DNA from 4 places in the Pseudomonas sp. St316 genome. Region 3 is predicted to be linked to each of the others. Evidence: predicted binding sites of a transcription regulator. Region 3 holds the regulator's gene; each other region holds the start of a gene.
What was found. Region 3 encodes FliA, which starts transcription of late flagellar genes. Its sites were predicted from a motif close to CTAAAGTTTNNNNNNNNNNNGCCGNTAA; they were not measured.

Region 1: KI237_RS14035 (methyl-accepting chemotaxis protein) is a predicted target of FliA. The motif match lies at 2,515-2,542, and genes of this name have one in related genera.
Region 2: KI237_RS14325 (methyl-accepting chemotaxis protein) is a predicted target of FliA. The motif match lies at 2,157-2,184, and genes of this name have one in related genera.
Region 4: KI237_RS15760 (methyl-accepting chemotaxis protein) is a predicted target of FliA. The motif match lies at 1,759-1,786, and genes of this name have one in related genera.

The regions. Positions count from the first base shown of each region.
Region 1 is NZ_AP021901.1:3,106,871-3,111,172, forward strand. Features, by position in the region: gene KI237_RS14030 (YbdD/YjiX family protein) at 1-34, shown strand, start outside; gene KI237_RS14035 (methyl-accepting chemotaxis protein) at 680-2,476, opposite strand; gene KI237_RS14040 (TonB-dependent siderophore receptor) at 2,806-4,302, shown strand, end outside.
Region 2 is NZ_AP021901.1:3,179,530-3,183,831, reverse strand. Features, by position in the region: gene pvdQ (bifunctional acylase PvdQ) at 1-1,120, opposite strand, end outside; gene KI237_RS14335 (fe2+ zn2+ uptake regulation protein) at 1,416-1,796, shown strand; gene KI237_RS14330 (hypothetical protein) at 1,806-1,994, opposite strand; gene KI237_RS14325 (methyl-accepting chemotaxis protein) at 2,245-4,239, shown strand.
Region 3 is NZ_AP021901.1:4,934,088-4,938,389, reverse strand. Features, by position in the region: gene flhF (flagellar biosynthesis GTPase FlhF) at 1-655, shown strand, start outside; gene fleN (flagellar synthesis regulator FleN) at 772-1,602, shown strand; gene fliA (RNA polymerase sigma factor FliA) at 1,599-2,342, shown strand; gene KI237_RS21970 (chemotaxis response regulator CheY) at 2,510-2,881, shown strand; gene KI237_RS21965 (protein phosphatase CheZ) at 2,900-3,685, shown strand; gene KI237_RS21960 (chemotaxis protein CheA) at 3,717-4,302, shown strand, end outside.
Region 4 is NZ_AP021901.1:3,524,346-3,528,647, forward strand. Features, by position in the region: gene KI237_RS15740 (LysR substrate-binding domain-containing protein) at 1-31, shown strand, start outside; gene KI237_RS15745 (MmcQ/YjbR family DNA-binding protein) at 28-378, shown strand; gene KI237_RS15750 (DUF1294 domain-containing protein) at 383-805, opposite strand; gene KI237_RS15755 (undecaprenyl-diphosphate phosphatase) at 802-1,632, opposite strand; gene KI237_RS15760 (methyl-accepting chemotaxis protein) at 1,907-3,541, shown strand; gene pnuC (nicotinamide riboside transporter PnuC) at 3,938-4,302, shown strand, end outside.

The DNA.
Region 1 (4,302 bases), 1.8 Mb from region 3:
TTACGGTGGCAAGGGTGGGCCCAAGTGCTGTTGAAGCACCGCTTGGGTTGAGGTAATCCCCTTGTGGGAGCGAGCTTGCTCGCGATGCGACGGATCAGCTGCATTGATGTTGACTGACCCACCGCTATCGCGAGCAGGCTCGCTCCCACAGTTGTTTTTGGGTAATCTCAGGATTTGCAGACACCACAGATCCCCTGTGGGAGCGAGCTTGCTCGCGATAGCGGAGTGTCAGTTAGTGATGATGTTGGCTGATCCAACGCTATCGCGAGCAAGCTCGCTCCCACAGTTGTTTTTGGGTAATCTCAGGATTTGCAGACACCACAGATCCCCTGTGGGAGCGAGCCTGCTCGCGATGGCGGTATGTCAGTTAACGATGGTGTTGGCTGACCCGGCGCTATCGCGAGCAAGCTCGCTCCCACAGTTGTTTTTGGGGGCTCTCAGGATTTGCAGACACCACAGATTCCCTGTGGGAGCGAGCCTGCTCGCGATGGCGGTATGTCAGTTAACGATGGTGTTGGCTGATCCAACGCTATCGCGAGCAAGCTCGCTCCCACAGTTGTTTTTGGGGGCTCTCAGGATTTGCGTACACCAGAGATCCCCTGTGGGAGCGAGCTTGCTCGCGATGGCGGTATATCGGCTACGATGACGTCGACTGGCTCGCCACACCCACCCACCAACATCAATCCGCCAACAACACCGCCGCATCGAAGCCCACCCGCAAGTTGCCCCAATGGCGGCCGTCGAAGAAGAACGGTACGTCGATCTCGGTCATGATTTCCCCGGTATCGCGCAGGTACGTCTGGAGCAGGAAGCGTTGGACGTTACCCGCCGCGCGCAGGCCGATCGGGTCGTTGAAGATCCGCTTGTTGCGGCACACCGGTAAATCCACCGCCCGGTCGCCGGTCGGCGGCTTTGAGACCCAGCTGTTGTTCACCGGGCAATAGCCCTTGCTGTCGACAATGAACGAAACCTTGCCACCCGGCGTGCTGCGGGTGAGTTTGTCGCATTCTTCCTGGCATATCTGGGCAAAGCGTTCGGTATAGCTGGCCATGTACTGCTTGGGATCGGTGCCGGGAATCAATTGGTAATTCTGATCGAACAGGTTCAGGCCTTCGCGTTGCAGCGCTTCCAGGCGGACCTGGAGGGTGTCGCGGCACTCGCTGGCGCGGGTGATGGCGGCGTCCAGCTTGCCGTGGCCGAGCACGAAGCGACCCAGCAGCGCCTGGACCTTTTCGGCCACGCCGGACAGGTCGCGGGTGGCCGTCGCCGAATGCTGCATGCGCTGGTCGATCAACTGGCTGTCGGCGTGGATCTGGGTGACCCGGTCGTTGATCCCGGTGTTGCTGTCGGCGAACTGCTGGATATGGGTGGCGATGTCCGCCAGCTTGCCGTTGGTGGATTCGAAGTCGCCGATCATGCTTTCAAAATGGCCGGAGGCGCGCTCCACCACTTTCTGGGTTTCCCGGGCGCTGTGGCTGATCTGGGTGGTTTGCTCGTGGGTGGAGCTGACTTCGTCGAGCATGGCGTCGATGTTGCGCGAGATATCATCGGTGGCCCGGCTGACGTTTTGTGCCAAGGTCCGCACTTCATCGGCCACCACCGCGAAGCCACGGCCGCTTTCGCCGGCCCGGGCGGCTTCGATGGCGGCATTGAGAGCCAGCAGGTTGGTCTGGGCAGAGATCTGCTGGATCAACCCGACAATCGACTTGATGCTTGAGGACCGCTGGTTCAAGGCGCTCACCAGCGTGGCGAATTCACCGAGGCTGCTGGAGATTTCGCTGATATTGCCGGTCACTTCCAATAGCTCGGCGTAGGAGTCGCGGGCCATGCTCAGGTTCTGGGCGGTGGTGCTGGAGATGCCCTGGGTCTGGCGCGAGACCTCTTCGATGCGGCCCACGGCGGTGTTGCTCTGGTCCATCACTTCCTTGGCGAAGCGAGCCTGGTGGGTGGCACTGTCGCTGGAGTCGCTGATGTTCTTCAACGAGCGCGCCGATTCGACGGCGATGTGCACGGTCAGCGCCTGGACGTTGCTGATGATCTCCCGCTGCTTGGCCAGGAAACGGTTGCAGGTGCCGGCCAGCACGCGGATCTCGTCGTGAGTTACCAGCGGCAGGTCCTTGGACAAGTCGCCTTCGCCGTTGGCGATCTCTTCCAGGGCCTTGGTCATGGCGGTGACGGGACGCACGATGAGGTGGCGGAAATACCAGACCATGAAGCTGATCATGGCCAGTGTCAGGAACGCGCCGAAGAGCAGGGCATGGGTGAGGCTATCGAGCCGGCCTTCGATCTGTCCCAGCAAGGCACTGTCCAACTGTGCGTTGCGCAATTGCAGCACGATCTCGGCGCGGGCGCTGAGGGCCACCCAGTACAGCAAGCCGCTGACCAGCACCAGCAGGAAAAGGCTCGACAGTTTTTTGGTGAGGGTATCGAAAAATTGCATTTCGATAGACTCGTACAAGGCCTTCAACGTCTGCATGCCGCTGCTCCTGGGCAAAAAAATCGCTTAATGGAATACATTCGACCGCGAACGTAAAAGCTTTAGGGCGGTAGGGCGATTTGATATCACTGTTCGCGAAACCTGTGGGAGCGAGCTTGCTCGCGATAGCGGCGATACGTCCAACATCAATGCAACAGACCCACCGCTATCGCGAGCAAGCTCGCTCCCACAGGGGTTCGGGGGGATCATCATTTGATACAAAAGATTTACTGGGAATGATTCTCAAAGTATATTTGCTCTCATTAACGTCCCTTCTATGAGTGCGCGTCTTGAATCGTTCCACCCCCCTCGCCAATCGCAATGTCTTCATCAAGTGTGTATTGCCAACGTTGTCTTGCTGCCTCATTGCAAGCCCACTGTGGGCGCAGGACACGCTCGAACTGCCCGCCACGGACATCCAGGGCAGTCGCGTCACCCAGGATGAGGGCTATACGACGTCGCAAGCCAGCACGGCGAGCAAGAGCGATGTACCGATCAAGGAAGAAGCGCAGTCGATCAACGTGGTCACCCAGCAGACCTTGGCGGACTACCAGGTGCGCTCGCTGAACGACGCGATGAAATTCGTCAGCGGCGTCAGCCAGGGCAACACCCTGGGCGGCTCGCGGGACTCGCTGGTCAAGCGCGGGTTCGGCACCAACGACGACGGCTCGATCCTGCGCGACGGCGTGCGTTCGAACCTGGGGCACAACTTCAGCGCCACCACCGAACGGGTCGAAGTGCTCAAGGGCCCGGCCTCGATGCTCTACGGCGCGCTGGAGCCCGGCGGCCTGGTCAACATCATCAGCAAGAAACCGGAATATACCCAAAGCACCACGCTGAGCGGCTCGGCCTACAGCGAAGGCGGCGGCACCATGGCCCTGGACACCACCGGGCCATTGGGTGACACGGGCCTGGCCTATCGCTTGATTGCCGAGCGTGGGCATGAAGACTACTGGCGCAACTACGGCGTCAACGAGAGCACGCTGGTGGCGCCGTCCCTGGCTTGGACGGGGGAGCGGGCCTCGTTGAACCTGAGTTATGAGTACAACGAGTATTCCAATCCGTTTGATCGTGGGACGATATTCACTGATGGTCATCCAGCAGACATTGACTACAACAAGCGCCTGGATGAGCCGTGGGCCAAGAGCGTCGGCATTCGCGAAACGGCGACGGCGCGGTTCGAGTATGAGCTGAGTGAGGCGTGGAAGACCCGCGTGACCTACGGTTGGAACAATGATCGATACAGTCTTGCGATTGCGCAGCCTGTTACCCTGACTGGAAATATGTTGAGACGAAGGGCCAATGGCGCTCATTACGATGATGAAACCCGTTATGCCAGCTGGGATTTCATGGGTAAGCAGGAACTGTTCGGCCAGCGTCATGACCTGCTGGTTGGCGTTGATAATCAGGTGTCCGATCAGTTCCGGGGTAAGACTTATCGTGGAAAAGTTCAGCCTGGTTTCGATGTCACTTCGCCGGTCTATGGCAACCTGCCAGAGCCAAGCCTGGTCAGCTCTACCGACAGTGATCTGCGCAACCAGTTGAATTCCAGTTCGATCTATTTGAAGGATAACTGGCATTTGGATGACCGTTGGATCCTGGTGCTCGGAGGTCGTTATCAACATTACGACCAGTACAGCGATCAAGGTGTAGGCAAGGACTACGACGTCAATCGTGATGATAATGGTGACGCCTTCGTGCCATTCCTGGGGGTGGTCTACAAAGCCACTGAGACTTTGTCGCTGTACGGTAACTACAGTCGGTCGTTCAAGCCAAATGACACGGTGGATGATGCCGGCAATACCTTCGATCCAGAAGAGGGTCGC
Region 2 (4,302 bases), 1.8 Mb from region 3:
CCAGGTTCGCATCCCGCAGGCTGTAGGCGAACCGGTTATCCCAGTCCAACCGGCCAGGCCATTGCACGATCGGGCCGAACTGCGAGCCATAGACCACTCGGGAAACCGTCTGCACTTGGCCGTCAGGTTGCTTGACGTCCACCGCGACCGTCTGCTGGCTCATCGGCACAGACTTGCCGTCGAGCAAATAGCGGGTCGGGTCCTTCGGGTCGAGTTGCAGGCGGTACAGGGTGAAATGTTTCGAGCTGTCGACGGTGTGGGTCCAGGCCAGGTGTTGGCTGAAACCGATGTTGATCACCGGCAGGCCTGGCAGCGCCGCGCCCATGACGTCCAGCTTGCCGGGAATGGTCAGGTGCATCTGGTAGAAACGCATGCCGCCCAGCCACGGAAAATGTGGGTTCGCCAGCAACATCCCACGGCCATTGAACGAGCGCTCGCTGCCGATGGCCAGCGCATTGCTGCCGCGCTCCAGGGCAAAACGCTGCTGCCGGGTTGCGGCGGCCGCGAAGCCGGTGACCGGGGTGCCCGTGAGTGCGCTCGCCTGGGGCGGTTGCGCGCCGGCCAGGGCTTCGGCGAACTGGCCGATGCCCCCTTCCACCAGCAGTCGGCGGGTCAACTTGACCAGGTCCAGCGCCGTGATCGGCCGCACCCACTCGCTGGCACATTGTTCGGGTAGGCCTTTGGCCTTGCGCTCGGCCAGCGCACGGTTGTAGCCCGCCACGTAGCCTTCGACCAGTTGCTGCACTTGCGGCGTTTGGGCCTGCCAGAAACCGGCAACCGCCTGCGGTGTGTTGAGCCAGCTGAAAAACAGATCGCTGACGCGGTTCTCCCGCTGTTCGACCGTGACCTGCTGCGGCCCGAAATAGCGCGAGCGCTGGGCGTTGACCGTTACGATTTCGTTAGCCAGCAGGCACAAGTTGTCCTGGGCGTAGGCGTAGCCGATGCCATAACCCAGCCCGCGCTCATCCTGCGCCCGGATATGCGGTACGCCAAAACGGGTGCGACGAATCTCGGCACTGGCCTGCTGCCCATCGTCTTGCGCATTGACCACGGGACTGAGCCCGAGGGCGATCCCCAGAAAAGCGCCTGCGAGGCCAATCCTCGATAACTGCCCGGACATTCTCACGTTCACTCCTGATAAAGCTTCAGAAACCAGGACGGCTACCGGTGCGACAGTAGACAAACACTCGGCCCGCCTGGGAAATCACATACCGCGTGCAGAACCGGAATGTGCCTACCTTGAAAACGAACCGGATGAAAAAAAATTAATGGCTGGCAGCCTGTTGAACGCGGGTGTTTGACGCAGCAAAGGCATTTTTTTCACATCATGGCCCTCATGATTGTGCGTCCTCGTTCGTCCTATTACAGGAGAGTATCCGTGACCTTTTCTGATCAGGCTGGTAAGGAGTTTTTGCATGCGTAACGCGCAACTGCCCATGGAGGGCAAGCCAAGGGCGACCGGCGTCTCGCTGAACGCCCCCCACCGTGTATTCGACAAATCGGCAGAGCGAGGCGGCAACGACCACATCAGGCGCTTGCTCAAGAGCTTCGGGCTCAGGACCAGCCTGATTCGCCTCAAGGTCATCGACGCGCTGCTCAAGGCCGCCAACGAAAACCGCAGCCTGGGCGTTCGCGGGGTACACAGCCAGTTGTTGGGGCTGGACATTCCATTGTCCTTTCTCAGCGTGCGCGAGGTGTTGAAGCGCCTGTGCAGCGAGGGCGTCGTCACCCTCAACCCGGATAAAAGCTACTGCCTGCACCCCAGTGCGATAGCCGTGCTCCTGGCCGAAGATTGAAGCCGGCGCTCAGGACTTGACCTTGCGCCGCATCACACCGTTGATCACCACCACGATGACCGCCACGGCGATGGCGATGTATTGAAACAGCTGCTCGCTGATCATGCCCTTGCCCTGCATCCACGACAGTCCAAGCATGATTGCCAGGACGACGAGGACGATCAGAATCGAGTATTTCAAACGTTGTGAATGAGTCATTGCCAATTTCCTGAATGTTTCCGTTCTGTAGCCCGGGCCTGTCGGGATGACGCCGGATCGAGCGGCGATGGGCAGCGCACGGGCGCCCCATGGTACAGCCCACTCGCCTGTTAGCCTATGGTCACTACCAGCACGAACCGTCAGCCCTGAAGATGCATGGCATTCAAGCTTGGCACGGACGAGCCGATACAAATTGGTACGTTCATACCAATTGCCCTTGAAAGACGCCTCTGTGCAAGGACCCACCCCCATGCCCGCATTCCGAACGATTCAGGCCCGCTACACACTGTTCCTGGTTCTATTCATCCTGGTGTTGTCCATCCTGACGGTCGTGGGCATCAGCTACCTCGTCGCGCCCAAGCTGCGCCATACCGAAGAGCAGGTGGTCCTCAACCGCATTGGCGAGGTCGCCGGGCAGATCCAGGGCGAGCTGAACAAGGTGCAGGCCCAGCAACGCAGCATCACCCAGACCATCCCGTTGCTCGACAGCGATGCCATCGACAAGGTCCTGCCCGGGCTGGTGGACCAGTACGGCGAACTGAAAGTGTTCGGCGGCGGGATCTGGCCACTGCCGAACCAGCGCGCCGAGGGGCGCAGCAAGTTCAGTACGTTCTGGCACCGCGATGCCTCCGGCAAGCTGGTGGTCAATACCTTCTGGAACAGTGACGCCGCACCGAACTACTACGAACAACCCTGGCACAAGGGCGGCATGGCCACTCCTCCTGGCAAGTGCGCCTGGGCCGCCGCCTATAAGGACGATGCCAGCGCCGAACCACGCACCAACTGCGCCATGGCCATCCAGAAGAACGGCGTGCCTTACGGCGTTTCCACCATCGACGTGACCCTGGGTTTCTTCAATGACCTGGTGGCGCGCAAGGAAGCCGATCTGAGCGCCGAGATGCTGATCGTCGAAGGCGACGGCAAAATCATCAGCAACAGCTCGCGCATCAACGGCCCCATCGTCCTGAAAAACATCAGCGAACTGGCCGCCAGCTCGCCATTCGCCGCCCAGGTCCAGGCCGGCCTGGCCCACCGTGACCAGTCGCTGCAACGGGTCGAATTCGACAACAATGGCGTGGCCAGCACTTTCTTCATGCGCCCTATCGAAGGTTCGCCGTGGTTCCTGGCGACCGCGTTGCCAACCCGGCTGATCACCGCCCAGCGCGACGACGTGTTGAACACGCTGAGCCTGTTACAAATCCCGATGGTGATCCTGCTGGTGCTGCTGCAGCTGTACGCGATCCGTCAATTGACTAACCGCATGAAGATTCTCAAGGGCAACATCGACGCCTTGTCCACTGGCGATGCCGACCTGACCCGGCGCATTATCATTCGCGCCGAAGACGAACTGGGCGCCATCGGTCATTCGGTCAACGGTTTCATCGCCTACCTGCAGAACATGATTGGCGAAGTCACCCAGGCCACCGGCGCCATGGCCTCGAGCCTGGAAAACCTGCAGCGGACCTCGGCCCACACCAGCGAGATCCTGATGCGCCACGCCTCGGAAACCGACCAGACTGTGACCGCCATTACCGAAATGAGCTCCACGGCCGAAAGCGTCGCGCAAAATGCCGCCGAGACCGCCGCGTTCACCCAGCGCGCCAACGAGCATGCCGACCGCTCCCGCGTGGTGGTCGGCGAGGCGTCCAACAGCGTCGTCGCGCTGATCGACGAAGTGTCCAGCGCGACCCGCAAGGTCGAGAGCATGCAGCAGGACGCCCAGCGCATCACCGAGATTCTCGGCGTCATCGGTGCCATTGCCGGGCAGACCAACCTGCTGGCCCTCAACGCCGCCATCGAGGCCGCCCGGGCCGGTGAGCAAGGCCGCGGTTTTGCCGTGGTGGCCGACGAAGTACGCGCCCTCGCCGCCCGCACTCAGGCCAGCACGTCGGAAATCAACGAAATGCTGACTCGCCTGACCCAAGGCGTGAGTTCGTCGGTCTCGGCCATGGAAAACACCCAGGCCAGCTGCCAGTCGGCCGCCGATGCAACCTCCCGGGTCAACTCGGGCCTGGACGAAATGGCCGGCTCCGTCAGCCAGATCAACAGCCTGAGCACCCAGATCGCCACCGCCGCCGAGCAACAGAGCGCGGTGACCGAGGAGATCAATCGCAGCATGGTGCAAATCCGCCACATGGTGGAGGAACTGGTGGAAAGCGGCCTGGCCAGCGAAAACAACACCCGGCAACTGCTGGATGCCAACAGCCGGGTGAATGCGATCATGGGGCGGTTCAAGGTTCGCTGAAGCGCCTCTATTTTCCTGTGGGAGCGAGCTTGCTCGCGATAGCGGCCTGACAGTCGATCAGGG
Region 3 (4,302 bases):
TGCCATGGTCGGTCCTGCCGGCATGGGCAAGACCACCACCCTGGCCAAGCTCGCCGCCCGCTACGTACTCAAGTACGGCGCCCAGAGCATCGCCCTGGTGAGCATGGACAGTTTCCGCATCGGTGCCCAGGAGCAACTCAAGACCCTGGGACGGATCCTCAATGTGTCGGTGACCCATGTGGATCCGGGCCAGTCCCTGGCCCAGGCATTGGAACCGTTGCTGCGCAAGCGCGTCGTACTGATCGATACCGCCGGCCTGCAAGCCAGCGATCCGGCCCTGCGCATGCAGCTCGAAAGCCTGGCCGGACGCGGCATCAAGTCAAAAAATTATCTAGTGTTGGCAACCACCAGCCAGAAACAGGTTCTAACCGCCGCATACCACAGCTATAAACGCTGCGGGCTGGCCGGCTGCATCCTGACTAAGCTGGACGAAACGGCAAGCCTGGGCGAGGTGTTGAGCCTGGCGATCGGTCATGAATTACCGGTGGCCTACCTGACTGACGGGCCGCGGATCCCGGATGATTTGCATCTGCCGCGTCGTCATCAACTGGTCAGTCGTGCCGTGAGTGTGCAAATGCAGGAAGAACCCAGCGAAGAAGCCATGGCTGATATGTTCGCTGATATCTACCACAGCCCGACCAAGCAGGTCGGCTGAGGTAATCATGAATATTTTTTGTACCTACATCGATGGTCTGCCAGGCATTGTTCCGTATGCGAACGCGCAGCCAGTAATGTGGCCTCCGTCTAAGTAAGACAAGGTAAAGAACGAACATGGGCAGCATGCATCCCGTACAGGTGATCGCGGTGACCGGCGGCAAAGGTGGCGTCGGGAAGACTAACGTGTCAGTGAACTTGTCCCTGGCTCTGGCAGAGCTTGGCCGACGGGTCATGCTGCTGGACGCCGACCTGGGCCTGGCGAACGTCGACGTGCTACTGGGGCTTACACCCAAACGCACCCTGGCGGACGTGATCGAAGGCCGCTGCGAACTGCGCGACGTGCTGTTACAGGGGCCGGGCGGGATTCGTATCGTGCCGGCCGCCTCCGGCACCCAGAGCATGGTCCACCTGACGCCGGCCCAACACGCCGGCCTGATCCAGGCTTTCAGCGACATCGGCGACAACCTCGATGTGCTGGTGATCGACACCGCGGCCGGTATAGGCGACTCGGTCGTCAGTTTCGTACGCGCTGCCCAGGAAGTGCTGCTGGTGGTCTGCGACGAACCGACGTCCATCACCGACGCCTATGCCTTGATCAAGCTGCTTAACCGCGACTATGGCATGAACCGCTTCCGCGTCCTGGCCAATATGGCCCAGAGCCCCCAGGAAGGACGCAACCTGTTCGCCAAGTTGACAAAGGTCACGGATCGCTTCCTGGATGTTGCCCTGCAATACGTCGGCGCCGTGCCCTACGACGAAAGCGTACGCAAGGCTGTCCAGAAGCAACGTGCCGTTTATGAAGCCTTTCCACGTTCCAAATGCGCGCTGGCGTTCAAGGCGATCGCCCAGAAGGTCGATACCTGGCCGTTGCCGGCAAACCCGCGCGGGCATCTGGAATTTTTCGTCGAGCGTCTTGTGCAACAAACAGCAGGGCCCGTGCTATGACAGCCAGCGGTTACAACCATCTCTACAAAAAATCGGCACGGGACGCCCAATACGAATTGATCGAGCGTTACGCGCCACTGGTCAAGCGTATCGCCTATCACTTGCTGGCGCGGTTGCCGGCCAGTGTCCAGGTCGAAGACTTGATCCAGGCGGGCATGATCGGCCTGCTCGAAGTGTCGAACAAATACGACGCGAGCAAGGGCGCGAGTTTCGAGACGTATGCCGGTATTCGCATTCGCGGAGCCATGCTCGATGAAGTCCGCAAGGGCGATTGGGCGCCACGTTCGGTACACCGCAATACCCGCATGGTCAGTGATGCAATTCGGGCAATTGAAGCTAAAACCGGGCGTGACGCTAAAGATCACGAGGTTGCGGCCGAACTCCAATTGAGTCTCGACGATTATTACGGGATTTTGAACGATACCTTGGGCAGCCGCCTGTTCAGTTTCGACGACCTGTTGCAGGACGGCGAACATGAAGGGCTGCACGAGGATAACGCGAGTGCTCACATGGAGCCGTCGCGTGATCTGGAAGATGAACGTTTCCAGAGCGCGCTGGCGGATGCGATTGCCAATTTGCCGGAGCGTGAGCGGCTGGTCTTGGCGCTGTACTACGACGAAGAGCTGAACCTCAAGGAAATCGGTGAGGTCCTGGGGGTCAGCGAATCGCGGGTCAGCCAGTTACACAGCCAGTGCGCGGCCCGTTTGCGGGGGCGTTTGGGGGAGTGGCGAGCGCGTTGACAGGCAGTGTGGGGACACTGCGAACGAGGCTGGCCTGGCAGGTACTGCGCCAGTCTCCATCCGTTGTGCTCCAGACCGTTGTCGAGTGTTGTGCCGGATTGATTGAAATGGCGCGTCCAGGTGCTGGGCGCGTTTAAGACTGCTTGGAGGTCGAATTGGACAAGAACATGAAAATCCTCATCGTTGATGACTTCTCAACGATGCGGCGGATCATAAAAAACCTGTTGCGTGACCTTGGGTTCACCAACACGGCCGAAGCAGATGACGGAACCACTGCGCTTCCGATGTTGCACAGTGGCAACTTCGATTTTCTGGTCACCGACTGGAACATGCCGGGCATGACCGGTATCGACCTGTTGCGCCAGGTGCGTGCCGACGAAAAACTCAAGCACCTTCCGGTGCTGATGGTGACCGCCGAAGCCAAGCGCGAGCAGATCATCGAAGCGGCCCAGGCCGGTGTAAACGGCTATGTGGTCAAACCCTTCACGGCCCAGGCGTTGAAAGAGAAGATCGAAAAAATCTTCGAACGCATCGGTTAACGGCGCCACGGGGGAGCTATGGACAACGAATCTTCAATGGGCGATTTCGAATCGACCCTGAAAAAACATGCCCGCGAACTGGTCGACAGCCTTGAAAAAGGTCGCTTTGGCGATGCGGTTCAAATGATCCATGAGCTCAACCAGACCCGTGATCGCGGTCTGTATCAGGAAGTGGGCAAGCTCACGCGTGAATTGCACAGCGCGATTGTCAATTTCCAGATCGACCCGCATATGCCGCAGGCCGAGGAAGTCTCGCAGATCACCGATGCCACCGAGCGTCTGGGTTATGTGGTCAAGCTGACCGAGGCTGCGGCCAACCGCACCATGGACCTGGTGGAAAGCGCAACGCCGCTGGTCAATGGCCTGAGCGAAGAAGCCCAGGCCTTGAGCACCGACTGGGGTCGGTTCATGCGGCGCGAAGTCGGCGCCGAAGAGTTTCGGGAGCTGGCCCGCCGGGTCGACGGTTTCCTGACACGCAGCAGCACCGAGAACCGCGCCGTCGCCAGCAACCTCAACGACATCTTGCTTGCCCAGGACTATCAGGACCTGACCGGCCAGGTGATCAAGCGCGTGACCCAGCTGGTCACCGAAGTGGAAAGCAATTTGCTCAAACTGGTGTTGATGGCCAGCCAGGTCGACCGCTTTGCGGGCATCGAACACGACCGTGAAGCGATGCTTGCTGAAAAAGATCCACAAAAACATCTCTCTCAGGGTGAAGGTCCGCAAATTCATGCCGATAAAAGAGAAGACGTTGTGTCCGGTCAGGACGATGTGGACGATTTGCTGTCCAGCCTTGGATTCTGAGTTTTAGCCCTGTTTTAGGAGCACCCCATTAATGAGCTTCGGCGCCGATGAAGAGATCCTTCAGGATTTCCTGGTTGAGGCTGGCGAGATTCTTGAGCAACTGTCCGAGCAATTGGTCGAGCTGGAAAGCCGGCCGGATGATGCGGATCTGCTCAACGCAATCTTTCGCGGTTTCCACACTGTAAAAGGAGGCGCCGGCTTCCTCCAGCTCAACGAGCTGGTGGAGTGCTGTCACATTGCCGAAAACGTGTTCGACATCCTGCGCAAGGGTGAGCGTCGCGTTGATTCGGAGTTGATGGACGTGGTGCTTGAAGCGCTGGATGCGGTCAACAGCATGTTCAGTGAAGTGCGCGAGCGCTCGCCGATCACCGCCGCCACCCCCGAGCTGCTCGCTGCGCTGTCGCGTCTGGCCGAGCCGCAATCGGCTGATGAAGCGGCTCCGGTTGCCGAGGCTGCGGTTGAAGAGCCGGTCGCCGAGGCATCGGGCGACATCACTGATAATGAATTCGAACAACTGCTGGACTCCCTCAATACCGTCAAGGCTCAGGCCGAGGCACCGGTCGCTCCGGCTGCACCCGCTGCGCCGGCCGCCGTTGGGGCTGCCAGCGATGAAATCA
Region 4 (4,302 bases), 1.4 Mb from region 3:
CTTCGAGGGCTGTGGAGAGAGAACGCTATGAGTTTGAGCGAAGAGGATGTCGCGACGTTTTGCCTGGGCCTGCCCGGCGCCAGGGAGGACTACAAATGGGGCGGTGTGCGGGTGTTTTCCATTGCCAGGAACAAAATGTTCGCCTTGCAGGGGCTAAGGGGCGACTCGTTGGCGTTCAAGGTCGACAAGGACCTGTTCCTGGGACACTGCGACCGGCCGGGCATTCAGCCCGCGCCTTACCTGGCGCGGGCCCAGTGGGTCATCATGCAGGTGCCCTACCCGCTGGGTGCCGAAGAGCTGCGTGGCCTGCTGCAACGCTCACACCAATTGGTGGTCAGCAAATTGCCCAAGCGCACACAGGTGGGCTTGTTGCTCTAGCCATTCAGAACAGATAGCTGCCCAGGAACAACTGGTCGATCCAGAACACCTGGTGCAGCAGCACGATGAACCAGAACACCACCTGGAACGACACCTTACGGGTCTTGTGGCGAAACAGCTGCTGGGCCAGCAAGGCGCCAGGCCAACCGCCGGCCAGCTCCACCGCATGCAACACGTTCTCCGGGGTGCGCCAGGCGTCGACGCGCGCCTTGCGTTTGTCGCTCCAGTACAGCAGGAACGCCACCACGCTGACGACGCCATAAGCCACCATCGGCACCCACGACACCGCCCGCAGCCCGAACAGCAGCGAACCGGACAACGGCAGGGCACAGAGCAGCGCAAACACCATCAGCTTGAACCGCAGATGCTGCACGGCGCCTTCAACGTTGCGCCCGGCGTGTTTGCGGTTGCCTGATCGGGGGTTCATGGCTTGGCAGCGGTCCAGTCCACCCAGCCGAACTGCCAGGTTGCCAGGATCAACAGGCCGAAGGCGATTCGATACCAGGCGAACACGGCGTAGCTGTGGCTGGCGATGAATCGCAGCAGGCCCTTGACCGCAATCATGGCGAAAATGAACGCCGTGACGAAGCCAATGGCGAACACCGGGAAATCCGCCGGGACGAACAACTCACGGTATTTGTAGCCCGAGTAGACTGCCGCGCCGACCATGGTCGGCATCGCCAGGAAGAACGAAAACTCGGTAGCGGTTTTACGCGACAGCCCGAACAGCAGGCCACCGATAATGGTCGCGCCGGAACGGGAGGTGCCTGGGATCATCGCAATGCATTGGGCCAGGCCGACCTTCAGCGCGTCCTTCCAGGAGATCTCGTCCACCGTTTCGGCGTGCACCTGGTGCTGGCGCTTCTCGGCCCAGAGCATCACCAGACCGCCCACCACCAACGCCGTGGCCACCGTGATCGGGTTGAACAGGTTGTGGTGGATCCAGTCGGCAAGCAGCACACCCAAGACCACGGCGGGCAGGAAGGCGATCAGCAGGTTGGCGGTAAACCGGCGGGCGCTGGGTTGCGTCGGCAGGCCCAGCACCACGTCGAAGATCTTGCGCCGGAACTCCCAGACCACCGCCAGGATAGCGCCGAGCTGGATGATTATGTTGAACGCCATCGCACGTTCGCCACCGAACTCAAGCAAGTCGGCGACAATGATCTGGTGCCCCGTGCTGGAAATCGGCAGAAACTCCGTCAAGCCTTCTACTACGCCAAGAATCAGTGCCGAAAAGGCGGTCCACAAATCCATTCATCCCCCAAAAAAGACGCTGTTCATGCAGGTCTTATCAATATTCAAGTGTCATGCAGGTAGCCCCGTAGCGGGTGCACGATAACCGCGACCTTTCAAAAAAAACCAATGAAAGATCAGAACAGGCTCAGGTTTTGCGCTGCGGGGCCGAAATCCTATCAGACAAGCCCTGATAACGCTGCCGCGTTGTGACTCAGGTCAATGACCGATAACGGCCGGACGCTACAGTGCCGGCCGTCGATATGACAAGAATAAAAAACCGGAGTGACAGCGTATGAATAGCTTGCGCAGTGTGTCGATCAGCCGACGCTTGTGGCTCATCCTGGTCGTGGCCATCGTGATGTTGTTCACGCTCGGCGCCTTGATGCTTAAACAGATCCACAGCGACCTCTACCAAGCCAAGGTGCAGAAAACCCAGCATGTGGTACAGACCGCCAGCGGCGTGCTGACTTACTACCAAGGCCTGGAAGCCGCCGGCACCCTGACCCGTGACGCCGCGCAAAAGCAGGCCCTCAGCGCCGTGCGTGGCCTGCGCTACAACCAGAGTGACTATTTCTGGATCAACGACCTGACGCCGGTCATGATCATGCACCCGACCAACCCGAAGCTTGAAGGCCAGAATCTCTCGGCCATCCGTGACCCGAACGGCTATGCGCTGTTCAACGAGATGGTTGCCATCGCCAAGTCCAAGGGCGCTGGCATGATCAATTACCTCTGGCCGAAGCCTGGCGCCGAGGCCCCCGTGGGCAAGACCTCCTACGTCCAACTGTTCGAGCCCTGGGGCTGGATCATCGGTTCGGGTGTGTACATCGATGACGTCCAGGCCGAGTTTCAGTCCCAGGTGATCAAGGCCTCCGTGGTCGGTTTGGTCATCACCCTGCTCATGGGCCTGCTGTTGACCCTGATCGTGCGCAGCATCGTCGGCCCGCTGCAGGAAACGGTCAACGCCATGGCCAACATCGCCAGCGGCGAGAGTGACCTGACTCGCACCCTCGATACCCACGGTCAGGACGAAGTGACCCAACTGGCGCGGCATTTCAACGCCTTTACTGCCAAGTTGCGGCAAGTGGTGACCCAACTGCAAGCTTCGGCCAGTGCGCTGGGGCAATCCTCCAGCGAATTGGGCAACGATGCAGCCCAGGCCCAGGAGCGCAGCCAGCAGCAGTCGCAACAAATGGAGCTGGTGGCGACCGCGATCAATGAGGTGACCTATGGCGTGCAGGACGTGGCCAAGAACGCCGAGCACGCGGCCAGTGAGATGCGCGACGCCGAAACCCAGGCCCAGCAAGGCCAGGTCAACATCGATGGCAGCTTGCAGCAGATCGACCGCCTGTCCCAGACCATCGACCAGGCGGTGGAAGTGATCCGTACCCTGGCGAGCGAAAGCACCCAGATTGGCAGCGTGCTGGAGGTGATTCGCTCCATTGCCGAGCAGACCAACCTGTTGGCCCTCAACGCCGCGATCGAAGCCGCCCGTGCCGGCGAACAAGGCCGGGGCTTTGCGGTGGTCGCCGATGAAGTGCGGCTGCTGGCCCAGCGTACGCAGAAGTCCACTGCAGAGATCCAGGCGATGATCGAGCGCCTGCAAACTCATTCCGAAGCGGCCGTGAAAGTCATCAGCGACAGCAGCCGTGCTTCACAGCTGACCATTGAACAGGCCGGCCTGGCCGGTGCCAGCCTCAACGCCATCGGCCAGGCCCTGCGCAATCTCAACAGCCTGAACGCCTCCATCGCCAGCGCCACGTTGCAACAGGCCCATGTGGTCGAAGACATCAACCAGAACGTGACCCAGGCCGCCGGACTGTCCCACAGCACCGCCATGGCAGCCGAACAATCCAGTCAGGCCAGCACCCGCCTCAAGGCGTTGAGTGAACAGTTGAACGGGTTGCTCACACAGTTCCGAGTCTAAAAATCGGTACCCCCCCTGTGGGAGCGAGCTCGCTCGCGATAGCGGTAGCACATTCAGCACTGATGCAAGCTGACCCTCCGCCATCGCGAGCAAGCTCGCTCCCACATTGGTTTTGTGCAGGTCTCTGGGTTGGTGTCTACCGTAATTCCCCTGTGGGAGCTCGCTCCCACATTGGTTTTGTGTAGGTCTCTGGGTTGGTGTCTACCGCAATTCCCCTGTGGGAGCTCGCTCCCACCATTGGTTTAGTGTTGGTCTCGGGTTTGGTGGTTACTGAAATTCCCCTGTGGGAGCGAGCCCGCTCGCGATGGCGGTAGCGCATCCAGCATTGATATTGGAGCTACCCACGCCATAACGTTTACAATCGCCGCCCTCCTCCATTTCCCCCAAGGAACCGCCATGTCCGGGCTTGAACTGTTTGCCGCAGCCCTCGGCGTGATCGCTGTCTGGTTGACCGTCAAGCAGAACCCCTGGTGCTGGCCGATCGGCCTGGTCATGGTGTTGCTGTACAGCTGGATTTTTTTCGAGGTGAAGTTGTACTCGGACATGCTGCTGCAGGTTGTCTACGCGGTGCTGCAACTCTACGGTTGGTGGCAATGGACCCGTGCCGGGCACAATCATGACGGACGCCAGGTCAGCCACCTCGCAGGGTCATCAGTGCTGTTCGGCCTGGCTATCGGTGCGACAGGCAGTCTGCTGTTGGGCGCCGCCATGGCCCACTGGACCGATGCCGCCCAGCCCTGGCTCGATGCCGCGCTCACCGG